3 regions of the Streptomyces sp. NBC_01352 genome follow, and region 3 is predicted to be linked to each of the others. Evidence: riboswitches for the same ligand, from Rfam matches in the RefSeq annotation. Region 3 holds a riboswitch; each other region holds the start of a gene.
What was found. A riboswitch is a leader RNA that binds a small molecule or an ion and turns the genes downstream of it on or off. The one in region 3 is predicted to bind cyclic di-AMP.

Region 1: another riboswitch for cyclic di-AMP. It lies ahead of OG252_RS27150 (M23 family metallopeptidase); the one in region 3 lies ahead of OG252_RS21070 (C40 family peptidase).
Region 2: another riboswitch for cyclic di-AMP. It lies ahead of OG252_RS09930 (M23 family metallopeptidase); the one in region 3 lies ahead of OG252_RS21070 (C40 family peptidase).

The regions. Positions count from the first base shown of each region.
Region 1 covers NZ_CP108354.1:5,819,925-5,826,856, forward strand. The annotation lists gene OG252_RS27135 (dihydrofolate reductase family protein) at 1-505, shown strand, start outside; tRNA gene OG252_RS27140 (tRNA-Met) at 775-848, shown strand; gene OG252_RS27145 (PP2C family protein-serine/threonine phosphatase) at 998-2,095, shown strand; cyclic di-AMP (ydaO/yuaA leader) riboswitch at 2,333-2,489, shown strand; gene OG252_RS27150 (M23 family metallopeptidase) at 2,501-3,547, shown strand; gene OG252_RS27155 (aldo/keto reductase) at 3,679-4,629, shown strand; gene OG252_RS27160 (PrsW family intramembrane metalloprotease) at 4,695-6,035, opposite strand; gene trmB (tRNA (guanosine(46)-N7)-methyltransferase TrmB) at 6,087-6,932, opposite strand, start outside.
Region 2 covers NZ_CP108354.1:2,079,167-2,086,098, forward strand. The annotation lists gene OG252_RS09910 (Glu/Leu/Phe/Val dehydrogenase dimerization domain-containing protein) at 1-387, shown strand, start outside; gene OG252_RS09915 (TetR/AcrR family transcriptional regulator) at 509-1,120, shown strand; gene OG252_RS09920 (SGNH/GDSL hydrolase family protein) at 1,272-2,057, opposite strand; gene OG252_RS09925 (DUF6250 domain-containing protein) at 2,203-2,919, opposite strand; gene OG252_RS09930 (M23 family metallopeptidase) at 3,116-4,108, opposite strand; cyclic di-AMP (ydaO/yuaA leader) riboswitch at 4,111-4,270, opposite strand; gene OG252_RS09935 (alpha-galactosidase) at 4,578-6,650, opposite strand; gene OG252_RS09940 (tyrosine-protein phosphatase) at 6,831-6,932, shown strand, end outside.
Region 3 covers NZ_CP108354.1:4,561,114-4,568,045, forward strand. The annotation lists gene OG252_RS21055 (M23 family metallopeptidase) at 1-735, shown strand, start outside; gene pcrA (DNA helicase PcrA) at 796-3,279, opposite strand; gene OG252_RS21065 (ScyD/ScyE family protein) at 3,396-4,487, opposite strand; cyclic di-AMP (ydaO/yuaA leader) riboswitch at 4,752-4,921, shown strand; gene OG252_RS21070 (C40 family peptidase) at 4,930-6,108, shown strand; gene OG252_RS21075 (hypothetical protein) at 6,143-6,760, opposite strand; gene OG252_RS21080 (hypothetical protein) at 6,897-6,932, opposite strand, start outside.

The DNA of each region.
Region 1 (6,932 bases), 1.3 Mb from region 3:
GGACGTCGTCCTGATGCGCTATGAGCCGACGGCACCGGGCAGCGGGCCGCACGCCTCCGCCGCCGACCACCACTGGCTCGCCCTCGCCTGCGAACTGGCGGCCCTGTGTCCGCCCTCGGACACGGCGTTCAGCGTGGGGGCGGTGGTGGTGGCGGCCGACGGTACGGAGCTGGCGCGCGGCCACTCACGGGAGGGCGACGACCCGGTCGTCCACGCGGAGGAGGCGGCCCTCGCGAAGATCACGCCGGGTGACCCCCGGCTGGCCTCCGCGACGGTGTACAGCAGCCTGGAACCGTGCGCCCGCCGCGCGTCCCGGCCGGCGCCGTGCGCGCGGCTGATCCTGGACGCGGGGGTGCGGCGGGTGGTGACGGCGTGGCGCGAGCCGGACACGTTCGTCGCGGGGGCGGACGGGAGCGGGGTGCTGGTGGCGGAGGGTGCGACGGTCGTCGTGCTCCCGGAGTACGAGGCGGTGGCGAAGGCGCCTAATCGGCATCTGCTGGGTTGACGAGTGCCTGCGGCGGCCTGTGCGGGTGGGGTGGGGGTGCGCGTAGCGCCTTGTGTTGTGTGGGGGTCGGGGACGTGTCGGGGGGTGTCCGTCCTCGGAACGGCGCGGAATCGGTTCCTCATCGAGGTGCCGGTGTTGACGCGCCAACCGCTGCGGGCGGACACCCCCCGACACGTCCCCTTGCCGCCGTGCGCGAGTGCGGACAATCCGGGCAGCCGGCGTCGATGCGACTTCCGTCCCGCGGATGGCGTACACTGAAGACACAACGACGCGGGGTGGAGCAGCTCGGTAGCTCGCTGGGCTCATAACCCAGAGGTCGCAGGTTCAAATCCTGTCCCCGCTACTGAAGGCCGAGGGCCGGAATCCAGAAATGGGTTCCGGCCCTCGGTGTATGTGTACGCCGGTCGGCCCTCACCGGTCGCCCCCCGCCACCGGTCCGGGAAACCTGGGTGCAGTGGTGACGGGACCGGACGTACGTGGGGGAGACGAGTGGTGCGGCCTGGTGACGCGGAGGAGGGGCGCCGCATCTCCAGCCTGCGGGTCGTTCTCCAGGTACTCCCCGTCCTGCTGATCGTCGGGGGAGTCTTCTACGACCTCCTCACCCCGCACGCCTTCACCGCGATCCCCTTCTTCACCGCCGCCCCGCTCGTGGCCGCGCCGGTCTACTCGCTGAGCGGCACCGTCGTGACAGGGGGCGTGGCCCTGATCGCCACGTACGCGGTCCATGCCCGGTACGGACTCGCCGCGGACGCCGACACGGTCACCGAGGTGGTCACCGTGGCCACGGTCGCCGTGCTGGCCGCCGTCATCAACCGTGTCGTACGCCGGGGCGAGGGGCGCCTCGCCTCCGCGCGCGGGATCGCCGAGGCCACCCAGCGCGCGGTGCTGCCCGAGCCCGCCGGACGGATCGGCGGGTTCGACATCGCGGCCCGCTACGAGGCGGCCCAGGCGGACGCCTTCATCGGGGGTGATCTGTATGCGGTGCAGGACAGTCCGTACGGCGTCCGGCTCGTCGTAGGTGATGTGCGGGGCAAGGGGATGGGGGCGGTGGCGGCGGTCTCCATCGTGATCGGGGCCTTCCGGGAGGCCGCCGAGCAGGAGGCGACGCTGGAGGCGGTCGCGCAGCGGCTGGAGCGGGCGCTGGCGCGCGAGGCCACGCGGCGGGGCGGGATCGAGGCCTTCGAGGGGTTCACGACGGCCGTGCTGGCCGAGCTTCCGTACGGGCGCGGCGTGGTGCGGATCGTCAACCGGGGGCATCCGCCACCGCTCCTGCTGCACGTCGACGGCACCGTGCGCTGCCTGCTCGCGCGGGAGGCCGCGCTGCCGCTCGGCATGGGAGACCTCGGCACCTGGCCCGACCGCGCCGACGAGACCGGTTTCCCGGCCGGGGCCACGCTGCTGCTGCACACCGACGGGCTGTCCGAGGCGCGGAACGCCCGCGGGGAGTTCTACGACCCCGAGGCGCGGCTCGCGGGGCGCACCTTCCGTGCCCCCGGTGAGCTTCTGCGCACCCTCGCCGAGGAGGTGCGCCGGCACACCGGAGGCGGCATGACGGACGACATGGCGCTGCTCGCCGTACGACGGCCCTGAGGGTCCGTTGTTACGAGGGGTGATCGGATGAGAGCCCTCCGCATAACAACTGACGCACCGTCAGCACTTGTGGGGTTGCTGAGGCTTGGCCAACTCGCCCGTTTTTCGCCGGTCATGGGTCGTAAGTCCTGCGCGGAAAGGTTAATGATCAAGAGGAACAGCTTGGAATCAGGGCCCCGCGTCTATTAACGTTCGATAACGCAGCGCGGTCGTCCCAGCCGTCACAAGAGTCGGCTCCGTGCGCACGCGCCGAATCCCGCAAGGGAACCGGGGAACCACCAATTGGGGTGAATCGCGCGGAAACCGCCGTGAAGTCACGGCCGGTATACGCGCGTAGGAGACCTTCCTGCTCCGAACCCGTCAGCTAACCCGGTAGGCGAGAAGGAAGGAAAGGAGCACGCCCACGTGGCGTCCAACCGGCCTGCCCCAGAAGCCCCGTTCGTGCCGAGCCAGCGCGACACCGAGACCTTCGGCTACGGCACCTACAGCACCGACGAGGGCCCCTGGACGGAGTGGAATCCCACCGAGGAGTCCCTCCCACCCGTACGTGGCCGGCATCGCGTCGCCAAGCAGCGCGGCGGACTCGCGCGCGGCGGACTCGCCCGCAGCTCCACCGTCCTCGGCGTCGGCGTCATAGCCGCTGTCGGCGCGGGCGGCATGGCCAGCGCGCAGACCGGCAAGCCGCCGGTGTCGATCTCCATGCCCGACCTGCCCAACGTGGGCTCCCTCATCTCCGACGACTCGGACGCCGCCGAGGACTCCACCACCGCGCTCAGCACCGTCAGCGTGGCCGCCGCGGACACCGAGGAGAGCACGGCCGACGCCGGCGAGGTGCTGCGCGCCCGGATCATGGCCCAGGCCGAGCAGCAGCAGGACCAGGTCGAGAGCAAGGCCGCGGCTGAAGCCGTCGCCGAGGCCGAGAAGGCCGCCGCCGACGCGGCCGCCAAGGCGGAGCAGGAGGCCGAGGCCAAGGCCGCCGCCGCGAAGAAGAAGGCGGAGGAGGAGGCCGCGCAGAAGGCCGAGGCCGCGCGCCTCGCCGAGCTGGCCAAGCAGTTCGCGCTGCCGACCTCCTCGTACACCGTCACCTCCACCTTCGGCCAGGCCGGCTCCCTTTGGTCCTCCGGCTACCACACCGGCCTCGACTTCGCCGCGCCCACGGGCACGCTGATCAAGGCCGTCCACACCGGGACGATCACGCAGGCCGGCTGGGACGGGTCGTACGGCTACAAGACCGTGCTCACCCTCGATGACGGCACCGAGATCTGGTACGCCCACCAGTCCTCGATCAGCGTCAGCGTCGGCCAGAAGGTCAACACCGGTGACGTGATCGGGCGCGTGGGTGCGACGGGGAACGTGACCGGGGCGCATCTGCACCTCGAGGTCCACACCGACGGTTCCGGCTCCGGGATCGACCCGATGGCGTGGCTGCGGAGCAAGGGCCTCAACCCCTGACCGTCGTGTTACCCGAGTCCCGGCGGTCCTGACGGCATCCCCCCGACGTCAGGGCTGCCGGTCAGGGATTTACGGGGTTTTTGCGTGTGACCATGGAATCGGGGGATCCTGGGCGGTCGTTGAGGTGAGGTATGACTTCACCTTCGCTTCGCAAGCTCGGTTCCTCGGACCTCGAGGTCTTCCCGCTGTCCCTCGGAGGCAACGTCTTCGGCTGGACCGCCGACGAGGCGGCCTCCTTCGCCGTCCTCGACGCGTACACCGCCGCGGGCGGCAACTTCATCGACACCGCCGACTCCTACTCGGCGTGGGTCGAGGGCCACCGGGGCGGCGAGTCCGAGACCGTCGTCGGCAAGTGGGCCAAGGCGCGCGGCAACCGCGCGGACGTGGTGATCGCGACCAAGGTGAGCCAGCACCCCGAGTACCAGGGCCTGACCGCCGCCAACATCAAGGCCGCCGCCGACGCCTCCCTTCGGCGCCTCGGCACCGACTACATCGACCTCTACTACACGCACTTCGACAAGCCGGATGTGCCGGTGGAGGAGATCATCGGCGCGCTCGACGAGCTCGTGAAGGCGGGCAAGGTGCGGTACATCGGCGCGTCCAACATCTCCCCGCAGCGGCTCGAGGCGTCCCTCGCCTTCTCCGACCGGGAGGGCCTGGCACGGTACGTCGCCCTCCAGCCCCACTACAACCTGGTCTCCCGCGACACGTACGAGGGCGACCTCCAGAACCTGGCCGAACGCTCCGGCCTCGCGGCCGTCCCGTACTACGCGCTCGCCTCCGGCTTCCTCACCGGCAAGTACCGCCCCGGCACGACCGTCGACAGCCCGCGGGCCGGCGGCGCGGCCAAGCACCTCGACACCGAGCGCGGCCGCAAGGTCCTCACCGCCCTGGACGAGATCGCCCGGTCCCACGACGCGCCGGTCGCCACGGTCGCCCTGGCGTGGCTCGCGGCCCGGCCGACGGTGGCGGCGCCGATCGCCTCCGCACGCACGGTCGAGCAGCTGCCGGCGCTGGTGGGGGTGGCGGAGCTGGCCCTGACGGAGGCGGAGGTCGCGCGGTTGACGGAGGCGTCGGCCTGATCTTTGGGCGCGCACGTCTCGGTGTCCGGCGGTGGCCTGCCGGTGTCCGGCGGTGCGCTTCCTGATTACGTCCGATACGGGTTGTACGAGTTGTAGGAGGGATACGGCACCGCCGGATACGCGGCAGGCCCCGCCGGATACCCGTACACCCCGTACACCGGCCACGGCGGCGCGGTCACCGCCACCGGCGGTGCCGTCGCCCGTGCCGCGTGGTCCAGCGCGGGGCGCGCCACCTCCCGGCGCCACCACAGCTCGGCCAGCAGCTCCCGTTCCCGTACGACGAAGTCGGCCTCGGCCCGCCCGCGGCGCCCCCGATGCCGTAGGAAGGCCAGCGAGGTCGCGTACGCCTCGTACTGCGCCACCGCCCGCGCCGCGGGCCGACCGAAGTGCCGACGGGCGTAGTCGCGGGCCAGTCGCCGTGCCCGCATCGAGCCGAGCGCGTACGGCTCGGTCGGCGACAGCCAGCCCGCCACCGCGTAAGCGGGCAGCTCTTCCCGTACGGTCTTCAGCTCACGCTGCCGGGTCCAGATGACGAGCCAGGTCAGCAGCCCGAAGGCGGGCACCATGAAGGCCGCGTAGACCGCGAAGAACCCGTACTCGCCGAACGTCGAGGAGCCGTTCCAGATCGCGTGCATGCCCATCGCGAGCAGCAGCCCGGACAGCGGCAGCAGGACGCGCCGCAGGTGGTGGCGTTCCGCCGAGAGCGCGGAGATGCCGAAGCCGATGCCGGTGAGGACGGTGAAGAGCGGGTGCGCGAACGGCGACATGATGATCCGCACGAAGAAGGTCGCCGCGGTGACGGAGGCGATCCCGGTGTCGCCGGTGAGCTGGTCGGTGCCGAAGGCGGTGCCGAGGTAGAGGATGTTCTCGGTGAAGGCGAAGCCGGTGGCGGTGACCCCGGCTATCACCACCCCGTCCACGATCCCGGTGAAGTCACGGCGCCGGAAGAGGAAGACGAGTAGAACGGCCGCGGCCTTGGCCGACTCCTCCACGACCGGCGCTATGACGGTCGCGCCGAGGGTGTCCGCGCTGGAGGGATCCGCCGTGGCCGTCGCTATCCATCTCGTCGCGAAACTGTTGGCGATGATCGCTATCAGCGCCGCCGCGCAGGCCCCCCAGGCGAAGGAGAACAGGAGGTTGCGCCAGGGGCCGGGCTCTACCCGGTCGAGCCAGCGGAAGGCGGTCATGAGGAGCGGCACGGGCAGGACGGCGAGTCCGAGCCCGACCAGGAAGCCCTCCGTGCCGGTCTGTTCGCGCACCAGGGCGAGGATGACGAGTCCGGAGAGTGCGAGCAGGGTGCTCAGCCCGCCGTAACGCACCCACTTCCTCTGCCACCAGTGCGCGTGCCGCAGTGCGCCGCCGGTCGGATCACCGGGGTGCGTCGGGTAGGGGGGAACGGTGGCCACGGCATTGACCCTAACGAGGCAGAGGCGCCGTCCGCAGGGGGAGAGGGGGGTTCAGGCGCCGGTGGGGGGCTGGTCCTTGTGCGCTACACGTTGCTCAGCAGGTTGCTCGGTGCGTTGTTCTGCGAGGTGCTCTACGCCGTGCTCTACGCGTCGGAAGAGCAGGTCGTTCACGACATGACCCTTCTCCAGTCCCTGGCCCTCGAAACGAGTCAGCGGCCGGAACTCGGGACGCGGCGCAAAACCGCCCCCGGGCTGTGTGTTCTCGAAGCCGGGGTGCGCCGTGAGCACCTCGAGCATCTGCTCCGCGTACGGCTCCCAGTCCGTCGCACAGTGCACGACCGCCCCCGGTCCGAGCCGGGTCGCGGCGAGGTCGAGGAACTCCGGCTGGATCAGCCGCCGCTTGTGGTGCCGCTTCTTGGGCCAGGGGTCGGGGAAGTACACGCGCAGACCGGCCAGGGAGTCCGGGGCGAGCATCTCCCGCATCAGGATGATGGCGTCGCCGTTGCCGACGCGGATGTTGGACAGGCCGTTCTGATCGGCGAGATTGAGCAGGTTGCCCTGTCCGGGGGTGTGTACGTCGACGGCGAGGATGTTGGTGGCCGGGTCGGCGGCCGCCATCCGGGCCGTGGCCTCGCCCATCCCGAACCCGATCTCGAGCACGACGGGATTGCCGTTCCCGAACAGCTCACCGAGATCGACGACGCGCTGCCCGTCGATGTCGAGCCCCCACTTGGACCACAACCGCTGCAACGCGTCCGCCTGCCCGGCCGTCACCCGACTCCGCCGGGGCTGAAAACTCCGAATCCGCCGCTCGAAGTGCGACCCCGCGGGATCAGCACGGGGCCCATCGGGAAACCGAGGCTCCCCCTTGGCCCGAACATGCCGGGCGGAGGCCCC
Region 2 (6,932 bases), 2.5 Mb from region 3:
GGCGCGCAGGTGCTGGTGCCCGCGGCGGTCTCGTACGCGATCGACACCACCAACCAGGAGCTGGTCACGGCCCGCTGGATCGTCGAGGCGGCCAATATGCCCGTCCTCCCTGAGGCGGAGGAACTGCTGTCCGCGCGCGGGGTGACCGTTCTGCCGGACGTGGTCGTCAACTCAGGAACGAACGCCTGGTGGTGGTGGACGCTCTTCGGTGACATCGACGCCGACGCGGACGCGGCGTTCGCCCACACACGCCGCTCGATGCGTGCCCTGGTCGAGCAGATGCTGGCCCGTGCGGAGCGGGACGGCACGACCCCGCGGGCGGCCGCGCACGCCATCGTCGCGGACCGGCTGCCGGTGATCGCCGAGCGGTTCGGCTGGTACCGGTAGCGAGGTGCCCGCCCCCCTAGGCGCGAACGGTCGTTTCAGGTGCGCTACCAGGTCGCGGGCGGTTCGGCCGGTAAACGACCTCTCTCCGGCGGCGCACAGGACCACGGATTAGGGTGACGGCGTGGCGAGAGTGCGGTTGAGCGTGGCCGAGCGGCGCGAGGAGCTGCTGCGGGCCGCCATCGAGCAGATCGAGGCGCGGGGCGTGGCGGCGGTCAGGATCGCCGACGTGGCCTCGGTCCTCGGTGTGAGCAACGCGCTGGTGCTGTATCACTTCTCCACGAAGGAGAAACTGGTCGCCGCCGCTTTCACGTACGCGGCCGAGGACGACCTCGCCCATCTGTCAAAACTGCTCGCCCGCCGCACCACCGCACTGCGCCGGCTGCGCGCGGCCGTGCGCTGGTACGCCCCGACGGGCCAGGCCAAGGGCTGGCGGCTGTGGATCGAGGGCTGGGCGGCCGCGCTGCGCGAGCCCGCGCTCCAGGAGGTCACCCGTGACCTCGACCGCCGGTGGAAGGCGGCCCTCGCCGAGGTGATCGCCGAGGGCGTGGCCGCGGGCGAGTTTCCCTGCCCGGACCCGGGCGGCACGGCCCTGCGCCTCACGGCCCTGCTGGACGGGCTCGCCGTACAGCTCACGTCGTACCCGGGCGCGGTGTCGCGGTCCCGGGCGCAGGAGTGGGTGGACGAGGCGCTGGCCCGGGAACTGGGGCTGACGCGGGAGGCGTTGACCACGTAGGCGCGCCGAAGCCCGGCAGCCCCCTGCCCCCCACAAGGCCGCCTCGGGCCACAAAGCGAGTGCCCGGAGCACGCCGCCCGTAGGCCGACCCGCACCGGGCTCCCAAACACCCGCACCTCCGCCAACCCTTCCGCAGACCTTCCGCAGGCCTTCAAGCCACCGAAGCGATCCGCGTCTTGATGTCGTCCGGCGACAGCGTGCCCTTGGCGGTCACATGGTCGCCCGACGACTCCCCGCGCAGCCGGCGGCCGATCCACGGCACCAGGTACTCGCGCGCCCAGTGCACGTCGTCCCGCCGGACCTCCAGCGTGCCGCGCGGCGGAAGCGGCGGCCAGGGCTGCTCCGGGTCGGCCGGGATCTCCAGCCCGAGGACCTGCCCCGCGCGCAGCGCCACGCGCGTGTGCCCGTCCGCCGACAGGTGGAGCCGGTCGCCGTCCCAGGCCCGCCGGTCCTGAATGCTCTTCAGGGACCACAGGTCGAGCACCGGACAGCCGTGGCGGTCGGCGATGGCCCGCACGTGTCCGTTGTAGGTGGCGATCTTGCCGCGCAGACGCTTGAGCACGGGCACGCCACGGGTGTCGAATCCGGTCGTCACCATCACCGTGCCGGCGACGGCGGTGAGCCGCACCACCGCCTGCTCGAAACGCTCGGCGACCTCGTCGGGGTCGGTGCCGGGCCGCAGGATGTCGTTGCCGCCGGCGCAGAAGGAGACCAGGTCGGGGGCGAGTTCGAGAGCCTGCGGAAGCTGGTCCTCCACGACCTGGTCGAGAAGTTTCCCGCGCACGGCGAGGTTGGTGTAGTCGAAGTCGCCCTCGGGCCGCCGGTCCGCGAGCAGTACCGCGAACCGGTCGGCCCAGCCGACGAGCGACCCGTCGGGACCGGGGTCGCCGACGCCCTCGGTGAAGCTGTCCCCCACCGCCACGTACGACCCGATCACTGATCTGTTGTCATTCTTCGAATCGTCTGCCACGTCGGCCCATGATTCCCCTTCGGATGTGAGCTACGCGACCGTAGGAAAGGGTTGACGTTCGGTGAGATAAGCCACTCTTCAAGGATTGGTCAAACCAGGAATAGCCCTCTTCTCAGCGCTGTTGAGGCGGCAACTGCCACACCCGGAATCCACTGATCCGGAAATGGCTCCACGTGGTCCGGAAGCCGAAGTGCCCGCTCGTATACGGCTGAGGATCGCTGTAGTCGAAGACGAGCCGCCCGTTGTCCCACCACCGGACTCCCGAGCCGTCGGAGACGATCCGGACCCGGTTCGGTTCGTTCGCCACGAGCAGCGGCTCGGTGTAGTCGTACACCAGCGGCCGGACGCCCGCCTCACCGACGTAACGGCGCAGCCGGGTCGTCGTGTTGGTGTTGGCGCCGTAGCCGACGTAGTACGTCTTGAGGTGGTCGTACTCCGCCAGCGCCCCGCTCCGCCGGGTGGCGAAGAGGTCGCCGGGGGAACGGACGTCGACGGCGTTCCAGAAGTTGTTGAGGTCGGAGACCCGGTCGTTGACCCCGCCCGCCGACACCGGCGTGGCGGTGTACTCCAGGACGTACGGCCCTTCGAGCCGCTTCTTGAACCAGACCGTCGCGCCGGCGGGCACGTCGACCTCCAGGGTCCCGCGCAAGGCGGTGACGATGCCGCCCTTCTCGAGTTCCACCGCCCACTGGCCGAGCCCGTGACGGAAGTCGTCGTGGGCGATCAGCCGGCGGTGGCGGGGCGTGGCGCTCGCGTCGGTCGCGGGGGCGAGGGCGGCCAGGGCGGCGCCTGCGGCCAGGGCTCCGAATGCTCTACGCGTGCTCGTCACGGGAGACGGCTCCTTCCGGGAGGGCGATCGAGGCTGTTGCGTCCCCACTCTCCCGTCACGAGCGACGCCCTGGGCACGCTTGCCACAAAACCGCAATGAAGCGATCACCATGAACGAGCACAGATCGACACACCGAAGGCCGGACCCGGGGATCGGGATCCGGCCTTCGGCAGCTGTCGGACGAGCAGTCGGGGAATCAGCCGACGGAGACGCCCTTCGTACGGAGGTAGGCGACCGGGTCCACGTCCGAGCCGTAGTCCGGCGAGGTGCGGATCTCGAAGTGCAGGTGCGGACCGGTGACGTTGCCGGTCGCGCCCGAGAGACCGACCTGCTGGCCGGCCGTCACGGACTGGCCGTTCGAGACGGAGAGCGAGGACAGGTGGGCGTACTGCGCGTAGTAGCCGTCGGCGAGCTTGACGACGACCTGGTTGCCGTACGCGCCGCCCCAGCCCGCGGAGACGACGGTGCCCGCGCCCACGGCCTTGAGGGAGGTACCGGTGGGGACGCTGAAGTCGACGCCGGTGTGGTAGCCGCTGGACCACATGCTGCCCGCCGTGCGGTAGGCGGTGCCGACGGCGCCGCTCACCGGGGCGCTGAAGCCGCTGGCGGTGTCGGCGCTCTGGGTGGCCGCCTCGGTCTTCGAGGAGGAGGACCCGGAGGAGGACGACTTCGACGAGGCGGATGAATCCGACGAATCAGACGAAGAAGACGACTTGGACGAAGACGACGAAGGAGATGAAGAGGACGAAGAGCCCGAGGACGACGAGGACTTGGGCGTGCTCGTCGTGGCCTTCTTGCCGATCGAGAGCTTGAGACCGGGGTGGATCAGCGACGGGTCGGCGCCGACGGCCTCGCGGTTGTCGGAGTAGAGCTTCTTCCAGCCACCGCTGACATTCTGCTCGTCCGCGATCTTCGCGAGATAGTCACCGGCCTGCACGGAGTAGGTCTTCGTGCCCGAGGGCTTCGCGGAGGTCGTCTTTTCGGCCGTCGTCTTTTCGGCCACGTTCTTCACGGTGGCCGGAACGGACGACTGAACGGCCTTTTCCGAGACGGACTGCGGGGTGGCGGCGTTGGCGCCGGTGGCCCCGAGAAGCGGCAGAGCAAGTGCGGCGCCGCCGGTTCCGGCAACGGCGATGGATCGGGTGAAGCGCTGGGTCTTCGGTCGGCGATGCTTACCCTTGGCGGGCATGGCGAATTCCTCTCCGGCGCCTGCGAGGTGAGCTGTCGGGTGCGGACTGGAGATGCCCGGCCGTACCGAAGTACGGCTTAACCCCTAGCCGTTCCGGAGACCGGAACAGGCGGTTCTACCTGTGGGTCCCCCGCTCCTGCCATGGACGGGTGATTGGTGTGCGGGCTCCGGGCGGCGGCAGGATTGGGCGTCCGTCCGGATCGGTGGTGAACGTAAGCGACCAAGACGCAAAGGGACAAGTAAGTGGTTGCCCTTGAATGTGTTTCTGTTTGGTACCTGAGGGAATTCCCGGTCACCCTCCGTGCTTTCAGGAGGCTCTCTTTGACCAAACACCCTTGAAAACCGCATTGATTACGTGAACATGACGGGCGACGCACGGTCACGAATATGACGCTCCTCACGTGGCACACGCACAGGCCCCTCTATTCCAGACGGAGTTGGAATGAAGGGGCCAATTCAGACAGAAGCCCTAGATGCGACGGAGCCGGAGAACCGTCGCATCGAGGTCACCGCGCAGCCCCGTCCGCAGTCCGTGATGCAGCAATACGGCACCTCGGTGAACTTCGCCCGTTTCGAGGCATTCGTACGCTGCTGTCGGGTCGAGGCCGCGCAGCCGCAGCACCGGCACCGGCTCGCCGTGATGCTGCGCCTGGAGCCAGGCGAGAACGACGGCCTCGTCACCGAGCACGTACTGCACCGCACTCAGCCCGCCCTCCGGGGGCCGCAGCCGGTAGAGGTCGCCGCGCTGCACGAGGGGCCGGATCTCCTTGTAGCGATCCACCCAGTCGCGGGCCTCGGCCAGCTCCTCCTCGGTCCACTCGGCGAGGTCGCCCCCGACGCCGAGCACCCCGGCCATCGCGCTCACGAAGCGGAACCGCAGGGAGCTTGCCCGGCCGTTGAGCTGGGTGTTGGGGCTGTCGGTGACCCAGGCGGCCATGACCCGGGCGGGGTGGATCTGGCTGAAACCGTGCTGGATGGCGAGCCGGTCGAGCGGGTCGGTGTTGTCCGAGGTCCACACCTGGTCCGTACGGCTCATCACGCCGAGGTCGATCCGGCCGCCGCCGCCCGAGCAGGACTCGAAGGCGACGCCCGGGTGGGCCGCCCGCAGCCGGTCCAACAGGCGGTACAGGGCGTGCACGTGGTCGACCCACAGGCGCTGCGGATACGGCTCTCCGGGCCAGCCCGCGTCGGTGAAGCAGCGGTTGAAGTCCCACTTCACGTAGTCGATCGGAGCACTGGAGAGGAGCTCGTGGAGCTGCCCCCAGAGGTACTCCTGGACGTCCTCGCGGGCGAGGTTCAATACGAGTTGATTGCGGAGTTCCGTCCGCTTTCGCCCCGTCTGGTGCTGGACCCAGTCCGGATGGGCCCGGTACAGCTCGCTGTCCGGGTTGACCATCTCCGGTTCCACCCAGATGCCGAACTGCATACCGAGGCCGTGGACGTAGTCGCCGAGCGGCTTGAGGCCGCCGGGGAAGCGGTCGGGGTTGGGCTTCCAGTCGCCGAGCCCGGCGCGGTCGCTGGTACGGGCCCCGAACCAGCCGTCGTCCACGACGAACAGCTCGACGCCGATCGCCGCGGCCCGCCGCGCCAGCACCTTCTGCTGCTCCTCGGAGATGTCGAACTCCGTGGCCTCCCAGGAGTTGAACAGCACCGGCCGGTCCTGGTCCGCGTCCGGGATGACGTACGCGCGCTGGTAGGCGTGCCAGGCGCGGCTGGCCCCGCCGAAGCCGCCGTCGCTCCACAGGCCGGCGAAGACGGGCGTCGTGAAGGACTCCCCCGCCGCCAGCCGCAGCAGCCCGGAGTCGTCGTACCCGGCCCCGCCGGTGATCTGCACACGCGCGTCCGGGAGTTGGGCCACGGCGATGCGCCAGGACCCGGACCAGCCGAGGGCGCAGCCGTAGACCTCGCCGCGCTCCTCGGTCGCGTCCGTGTCGAGCGCCACCCAGGGCAGGTGCTGGTGCCCGGTGTGGCCGCGGCGGCTGCCGATGACCTTCTCACCGTAGGTGAGGGAAGAGCGCACGAGCCGGGACTCCGCGGCCCAGCGGCCGTGCAGCTGGGACAGCCGCCAGCCGTCACGGTCGGGCAGCGTCCAGGTGGCGGAGTCGGCGCGCAGGAGTTCCACGGCGGCGGGCCCGTCGTTGTCCAGGGTCACCCACCGTTCGAGTACGTCGCCCCGCATCCGGTAGTGCAGCGTGATCGCCAGTCCGCCGTCGCGGAACCGCAGCCGCAGCTCGTCGTCCTCGGTCTCGTGCGCCTCGAAGCTCCACTCGGTGCCGCGCCCCTCGGACGTGCGCACCGACAGGGCGGGCCGGACGAAGCGGGCGCCGCCCTCGACGGGGTACTCCTCGCGGCCGTCGAGCGGGGACTCGAAGGGCCAGTAGTCGGGCAGCGGGCGTACGGCGAGGGCCTCGGCGTCGACGAGGGCGATGCGCGGCCCCCAGTGGAGGTGCAGGAGCTCGTCGTCGGCGGTGAGGTGAAGGGCGTAACTGCTGGTCGGTCCGGACAGAAGCCACGTGCGGCCGTTCTCGGCGATCTCCGGCATGCGTCCCTCACAGATTCGAACAAGCACGAACAGGTCCACTCAAGCGCCAACATCATCAAGGGCGGTGAGCCCTCGGTGCAACGCCTGTGGACAACTCGTTGCCCCAGGAACGCATGTCGTATCGTCGAGGGCGTGCCCGTCGTCGAGCCGCGGCGGCGGGACCGATTGGGGGGAGCCCTAGTGACGCAGCAGGTCCCGTCGACCGAGCCCGAGCTGGCCGCCGTGCGCAACTTCCGGGACGTGGGCGGACTGCCGACAGTGGACGGCCGGCGGGTGCGGCAC
Region 3 (6,932 bases):
CGCTCCCGCCGCCGCCCGCCCCCCAAGCGCTCCGCGCTGCTGACGGTGGCCGTGCCCTCGGCCTGCGTGATGGGCGTCGCGGGGATCGCCGCCGCGTCCGTCAGCGCCCTGGCCGACGACAGCAGCGACACCTCGACGACCGCGTCGGACGCGACGGCCGTGAAGCCGTCCGCCGCGAACAACAAGCTGGACACCCAGCTGAAGAGCCTTTCCGCCGGCGCCGACGACTTCGCCGACCGGGCCAGCCGTACGCAGGAACGTATCGACCTCAAGGCCCAGCAACTCGCGGAGAAGAAGAAGGCGGCCGCGGAGGCCGCGCGCAAGGAGCGGCTGCGCCCCAAGTACGCGCTGCCGGTAGCCGAGCGCGGGCTCAGCGCCTACTTCGGCCAGTCCGGCATCAACTGGATGTCCGTGCACACCGGCATCGACTTCCCGGTCTCCTACGGCACGACCGTGATGGCCGCGACCGACGGCACCGTGCGGACGCAGTGGAACAGCGCCTACGGCAACATGATGATCGTGACCGAGAAGGACGGCACGGAGACGTGGTACTGCCACCTCTCCAGCTACCGCGTCGCCTCCGGTACGACCGTCAAGGCCGGCGACCCGATCGCGTACTCCGGCAACTCCGGCAACTCGACCGGCCCGCACCTGCACTTCGAGGTTCGGCCCGCGGGCGGCTCGGCCATCGACCCGCTGCCGTGGCTGCGCAGCCACGGGATCGACCCCACCTGACCTCAGCGAGCCCTGTCTGACCTCAGTGAGCCCCTGTCGAGCAGGGGCTCACCGCATCGGTCAGAGCTTCTCCACCGGCGCGTAGCGCAACAGCAACCGCTTCGGCTTCTCGTCCCCGAAGTCGATCGTCGCCTCGGCGTTGCCGCCCGTGCCCTTCACTCCCACGACCGTGCCGAGCCCGAACTGGTCGTGGGTGACCCGGTCCCCGACGGCCAGCGACACGGTCGGCTTCTCCGAGGTCCGGCGCGTGGCGAAGCCGGACGCACCCGAGGCCGACGAGCGGGAGCGGGACGACGACAGCGAGGCCGCCACCCCGGACGCCGGGCCGGAGGACACGGGCGCCATCGCCCCCGTCCGCTTCCAGTCCACGTGCTGTGCCGGGATCTCCTCCAGGAACCGCGACGGCGGGTTGTACGACGGCTGCCCCCACGCACTGCGCATCGAGGACCGCGTCAGATACAGCCGTTCCCGCGCGCGCGTGATGCCGACGTACGCCAGGCGCCGCTCCTCCTCCAGCTCCTTGGCCTGGCCGAGGGCGCGCATGTGCGGGAAGACGCCGTCCTCCATGCCGGTCAGGAAGACGACCGGGAACTCGAGGCCCTTGGCGGTGTGCAGGGTCATCAGGGTGATGACTCCGGAGCCGTCCTCGTCCTCGTCGGGGATCTGGTCGGAGTCGGCGACCAGGGCCACGCGCTCCAGGAAGTCGGAGAGCGAGCCGGACGCCTCACCCTCCGCCGTCTCCTGCTCGAACTCCAGGGCCACGGCGGCGAGTTCCTGGAGGTTCTCGATCCGGGTCTCGTCCTGCGGGTCGGTGGAGGCCTGCAACTCGGCGAGGTAGCCGGTCCGTTCGAGCACCGCCTCCAGGACGGTCGCCGGGCTCGCGCCGGACTCGGCGATCGTACGGAGGTCCTCCATCAGCGTGTTGAACCGCTTCACGGCGTTCGTGGAGCGCGCCGCCATGCCGTACGCCTCGTCGACGCGCTTGAGCGCCTGCGGGAAGCTGATCTTCTCGCGCTGGGACAGGGCGTCGATCATCGCCTCGGCGCGGTCGCCGATGCCGCGCTTGGGAACGTTCAGGATTCGGCGCAGCGGTACCGAGTCCTCCGGGTTGGACAGCACCCGCAGGTAGGCCAGGACGTCCCGGACCTCCTTGCGCTCGTAGAAGCGGACGCCGCCGACGACCTTGTAGGGCAGGCCGACACGGATGAAGATCTCTTCGAAGACACGGGACTGGGCGTTCGTGCGGTAGAAGACGGCGACGTCTCCCGCCTTCGCGTCGCCCGCGTCGGTGAGGCGGTCTATCTCGTCGGCGACGAACTGTGCCTCGTCGTGCTCGGTGTCGGCGACATAGCCGGTGATGCGCGCGCCCGCGCCCGCGTTGGTCCACAGGTTCTTGGGACGGCGGGACTCGTTGCGCTCGATGACGGCGTTGGCGACGGTGAGGATCGTCTGGGTGGAGCGGTAGTTCTGCTCCAGGAGGATCGTCGTCGCGTCCGGGTAGTCCTCCTCGAACTGGAGGATGTTGCGGATGGTCGCGCCGCGGAAGGCGTAGATCGACTGGTCGGCGTCGCCCACCACGCACAGTTCGGCGGGCTGGAGGTCGTCCTCGCTGGGCGGGACGTCCACCGGGTGCTCGGAGGTGCCGACGAGTTCCCGGACCAGGGCGTACTGGGCGTGGTTGGTGTCCTGGTACTCGTCGACGAGGACGTGCCGGAAGCGGCGGCGGTAGTGCTCGGCGACGTCCGGGAACGCGCGCAGCAGGTTGACCGTCGTCATGATCAGGTCGTCGAAGTCGAGGGCGTTCGCCTCGCGCAGTCGTGACTGGTACATGGCGTAGGCCTGGGCGAGCGTCTTCTCGAAGCCGTCGGTGGCCTGGGCGGCGAAGTCCTCCTCGTCGATCAGCTCGTTCTTCAGGTTGCTGATCTTCGCGCTGAAGGACTTCGGCGGGAAGCGCTTGGGGTCGAGGTCCAGGTCGCGACAGACCAGGGCCATCAGGCGCTTGGAGTCGGCGGCGTCGTAGATCGAGAAGGACGAGGTGAAGCCGAGCTTCTTGCTCTCGCGCCGCAGGATGCGCACGCACGCGCTGTGGAAGGTCATCACCCACATCGCGTTCGCGCGCGGGCCGACGAGGTGCTCGACGCGCTCCTTCATCTCGCCCGCGGCCTTGTTGGTGAAGGTGATCGCGAGGATCTGGCCCGGATGCACGTGCCGCTCGCCGAGCAGGTGGGCGATGCGGTGGGTGAGCACGCGGGTCTTGCCGGAGCCGGCGCCGGCCACGATGAGCAGCGGGGTGCCGTGGTGCACGACCGCGGCGCGCTGGTTCTCGTTCAGCCCGTCCAGGAGCGCGGCCGGGTCCACCGCCGGGCGCGGGGCGCCGTCGCGGTAGTACGCGTCCCGGTCCGGCGGCACGTCGAACTTCCCGCCGAACAGATCGTCCGGAACGGGCTCCGGTGCGTGATCGTCGTCGGGCGGCGGGGGTTCTTCCTCGTGGGCCCGGGGGCCCTGGAGGTTCGCCAGGAAGCTGTCATCAAAGAGGCTGCTCATCGCTCTCCGAGTCTAGGACGCCCCACTGACAGCCCGCCGCCACCCCAAGAACTTCGCCCCGTTCGAAGGGTTCTCCGGAAGAACTCCGCAAGGACTCCGGAAGGCTCCCGCAGGGCTCAGAAGCCGAGGATCTTCCAGAGCTGGCCGCCCGGTGTCTTCCTGCCCTCCAGCATCGTGCCGTCCCGGTCCGCGATCGACCAGGCCGAGACGTAGACCTTGCCGTCGTACGGGTCGACGGCCACGCCCGCCGGGAACGGCACCTTCACGCTCGTACGTTTGCCGTGCGAGACCTTCGTCACCCGGCCGGCGAAGAGCTGGCTGACGTACAGGTCGCCCTTGTCGTTGAAGGCGATGCCTCCGATGGAGCCGAAGCCGGACTTCCAGCCGAGGATCTTGCCGGTCCGGGGGTCGACCTTCCACACCCGCGCGGTGGGCTTGGCGGCCTCGCCGTTCAGCTCGCCGACGTAGAGCGTGCCGTCGGGGCCGAGGGCGAGGGAGGTGGGGACGGACTCGTTGCCGTCGTGGTCCGGGAAGACCGTGAAGGGGCGGGCCCTGCCGCCGGGCGAGACGACGACCAGGTCGTTTCCGGCCGCGTCCGCGACGATCTTGCGGCCGTCGGGGAGGGCGAGGACGGCGTACGGGTTGGACTCCAGCGACGCCTTGTGCGGGTTGTGCCGGAACTCGACGGCCGAGATGTCCGCGGCGATCCTCGCCTTGCCGTGCCCGAGGTCCAGCAGCTTGCCGAGGGTGTTCCAGGGCGGGGCCGTCGGGACTCCGGCCTCCGGCGGGGCGTACGTCTCGACGCCCCAGACCTTGCCGTGCAGGGCGGAGACACCGTCGAGGCCGGTCGCGAAGCCGCCGTCCGGGGCGGCGCCCGAGGGCAGCCCCTTCACCACCCTGTGGTGCTTCCACGCGCCCCCGTCCCAGTAGACCTTGGTGAGCGCGGAGGTGAGTCCGACGCACGTCTCGCCCTCGGGCCCCTCCCCGATGCACTTCTTGCCGCCCCGGCCGGCCTCGGCGACGTACAGCCGACCGTGGTCGTAGGAGAGCTGGCGCGGGTTGTCGAGGCCGGTCGCGATCACCCGGACGACCGGTTTGCCGCCCGCCTGACCTCCCTGGCCCGCGCTGGCGGGCGCGACGCCCGCGGTGGCGGCGAGTGCGACTCCTGTCGCGAGTCCCGTGGCGACGAGTGTCCTGCGTTTCGTCATGGCCGTGCCCCTCTTCCCCAGCCACGGCACCGGACCGCGGCTGGGTGGAAGCTAGCGCCCCGAAGGGGGCGGACGTCATCACTCCGGCGAAAATACGCACAAGTCGTGGCAGATCACTCCGGATCGACCACGGTGAGCCATGTCCTGACCCAAGGTCACGAAAATGTATCGGGCATATCGAACATCAACCTTCACAGGGGCCACACCAGTTGGCTACGGTGCCGGACAGGCCGTACGACACCCACCGGCGAACGTCGCCGGGCCGCACGGCCTCCGCCGAGTCCGACGCGCCGCCGCGCGCCCGGAGCCGGGGACCCACCGACCTTGGGGTGAATCGGCCCGAACTCCCTTCCAGGGAAGGGCCGTAGGGCAAACCTTCCTAACCACCCGCCCGAACCCGACAGCTAACTCGGTAGGCGGAACGTGGAAGGAGTCGCCTCCCTTGGCGTCGCACCGCAAGTCGCGCCCTTCGGGCACGCGCGTAGCAGGCATACGGACCCCGGCCCTTGCCACGGCCGCCCTCACCTCCGTGGCCCTGCTGTCCCAGACGGCCAACGCCGCCCCGTCGGCCGACGACAAACCGAGCCTCGAAGAGGTCGAGAAGAAGGTCGACGACCTGTACCGGCAGGCGGAGTCGGCGACCGACAAGTACAACGCGGCCCAGGAGAAGACCGCGAAGCAGCGCAAGCGCGTCGACACCCTCCTCGACGACGTCGCCCAGCGCACCCAGAGCCTCAACGAGGCGCGGGAGGAACTCGGCACCTTCGCCGCCGCCCAGTACCGGACCGGCGCCTCCGCCCCCGACACGGCGACCTTCCTGCTCGCGGACTCCCCGCAGGACTACTTCGACCAGACCCAGCTGATGGGCCGGCTGACCAACCGCCAGAAGGGCGCGGTCGACGACTACGTCACCGAGCAGTCCGAGACGATGAAGAAGCGCCAGGAGGCCACCGAGAGCCTTCAGACGCTCACCAAGTCACAGGGCGAGCTCAAGACCGCCAAGGCGACGGTGCAGACGAAGCTCGCCGACGCCCGCGCGCTGCTGTCGCAACTGACCGCCGAGGAGAAGGCCCGGCTCGCGGCGATCGAGCGGAAGAAGCAGCAGGAGGCCGCGGCCAAGGCGGCCGAGCTGGCGCGGCAGCAGGCGGCGGAGCAGAAGGCCCGGGAGGAGGCGGCGGCTCAGCAGGAGACGGACAGCGGCTCGTCGAGCTCTTCCTCCTCCACCACCACCGACTCGTCCACCGCCACGGACGCCTCGTACGCCACCAAGGCCGAGAAGGCGCTCGCCTTCGCCCGCGCCCAGATCGGCAAGCCGTACGTCTGGGGCGCCACCGGCCCCGAGTCCTACGACTGCTCCGGCCTCACCCAGGCCGCCTGGAAGGCCGCCGGCGTCGACATCCCGCGCGTCACCTACGACCAGGTCAAGGCCGGCACCACGGTCTCCGTCTCCGCCGCCCAGCCCGGTGACCTGGTCTTCTTCTACGACGACATCAGCCACGTCGGCCTCTACATCGGCAACGGCATGATGATCCACGCCCCGAAGCCGGGCGCGTACGTCCGCGAGGAGTCCATTTTCTACGACGGCGAGTCGTCGATCCACAGCGTGGTGCGGCCGGCCTGACCGGACGCCGCCCGGCCGCGGGCGCGGGCCCTGGTCAGTGACCTCCCTGGTTCTCGACACAGGGCCCCGCTCCCGGCTGGGGCTCGGCGTAGACGCCGTGCACCTCGCCGGTCAGCTCGTCCTTCGTCACCCGCCCGGACACGCACACGACGCCCGTGTAGACGGCGTAGTACCCGTTCCCGACGGAGACGCCATGCTCCTCGCCGCAGCCGACACGCCGCAGTGCCGCCTCCACGCGCTGGTCGCTGAAGCGGCCGAACTCCCCGGAGCCGCCTTCCTTCCGGACCTTCGCCAGCTCCGTGAGGATGAGCTCGGCCGACGCCTGCCCACTGGCCTGCTGCTCCGCGCTCAGGGACGCCTGCATGCGGTAGGCGTGGTTGTCGGCGTAGTTGGGGGGCGCGTCGGCGGGCCCGTCCGGCAGGCCTCCGTCCGGGCTCGACGTGCTCGGAACGGGTGAGGAAGGCAGCGCGGTGGGTGTCCCGGCCGGCTGCGCGCACGTCGGCGGGGGCGGGTAGGAGGGCGTCGGGCTGCCCGACTGCGCGGAGCCGGCCTCATCGGCCGCCCCGCCCTTCTGGCTGCCGCACGCGGTCATGGTGATCACCATGAGGGAAGCTGCGGCGGCGGCCATGGCGGCTGATCGTCTGAAGGGCATGGGCAGAGTTTCCCCGCTCGGAGCGCGGGTTGTCATGAGCGGAACTACTCAGACCGTCGCCGCGAAGGTCTTTGCCGCGAAGGTCTTTGGAGAGGCCGAGGATGCGCGACCTCGGCCCGGACCGGCGTCCGGTTCCTCAGGTCCACAGCACCGCGATGAAGATGTTCGCCGT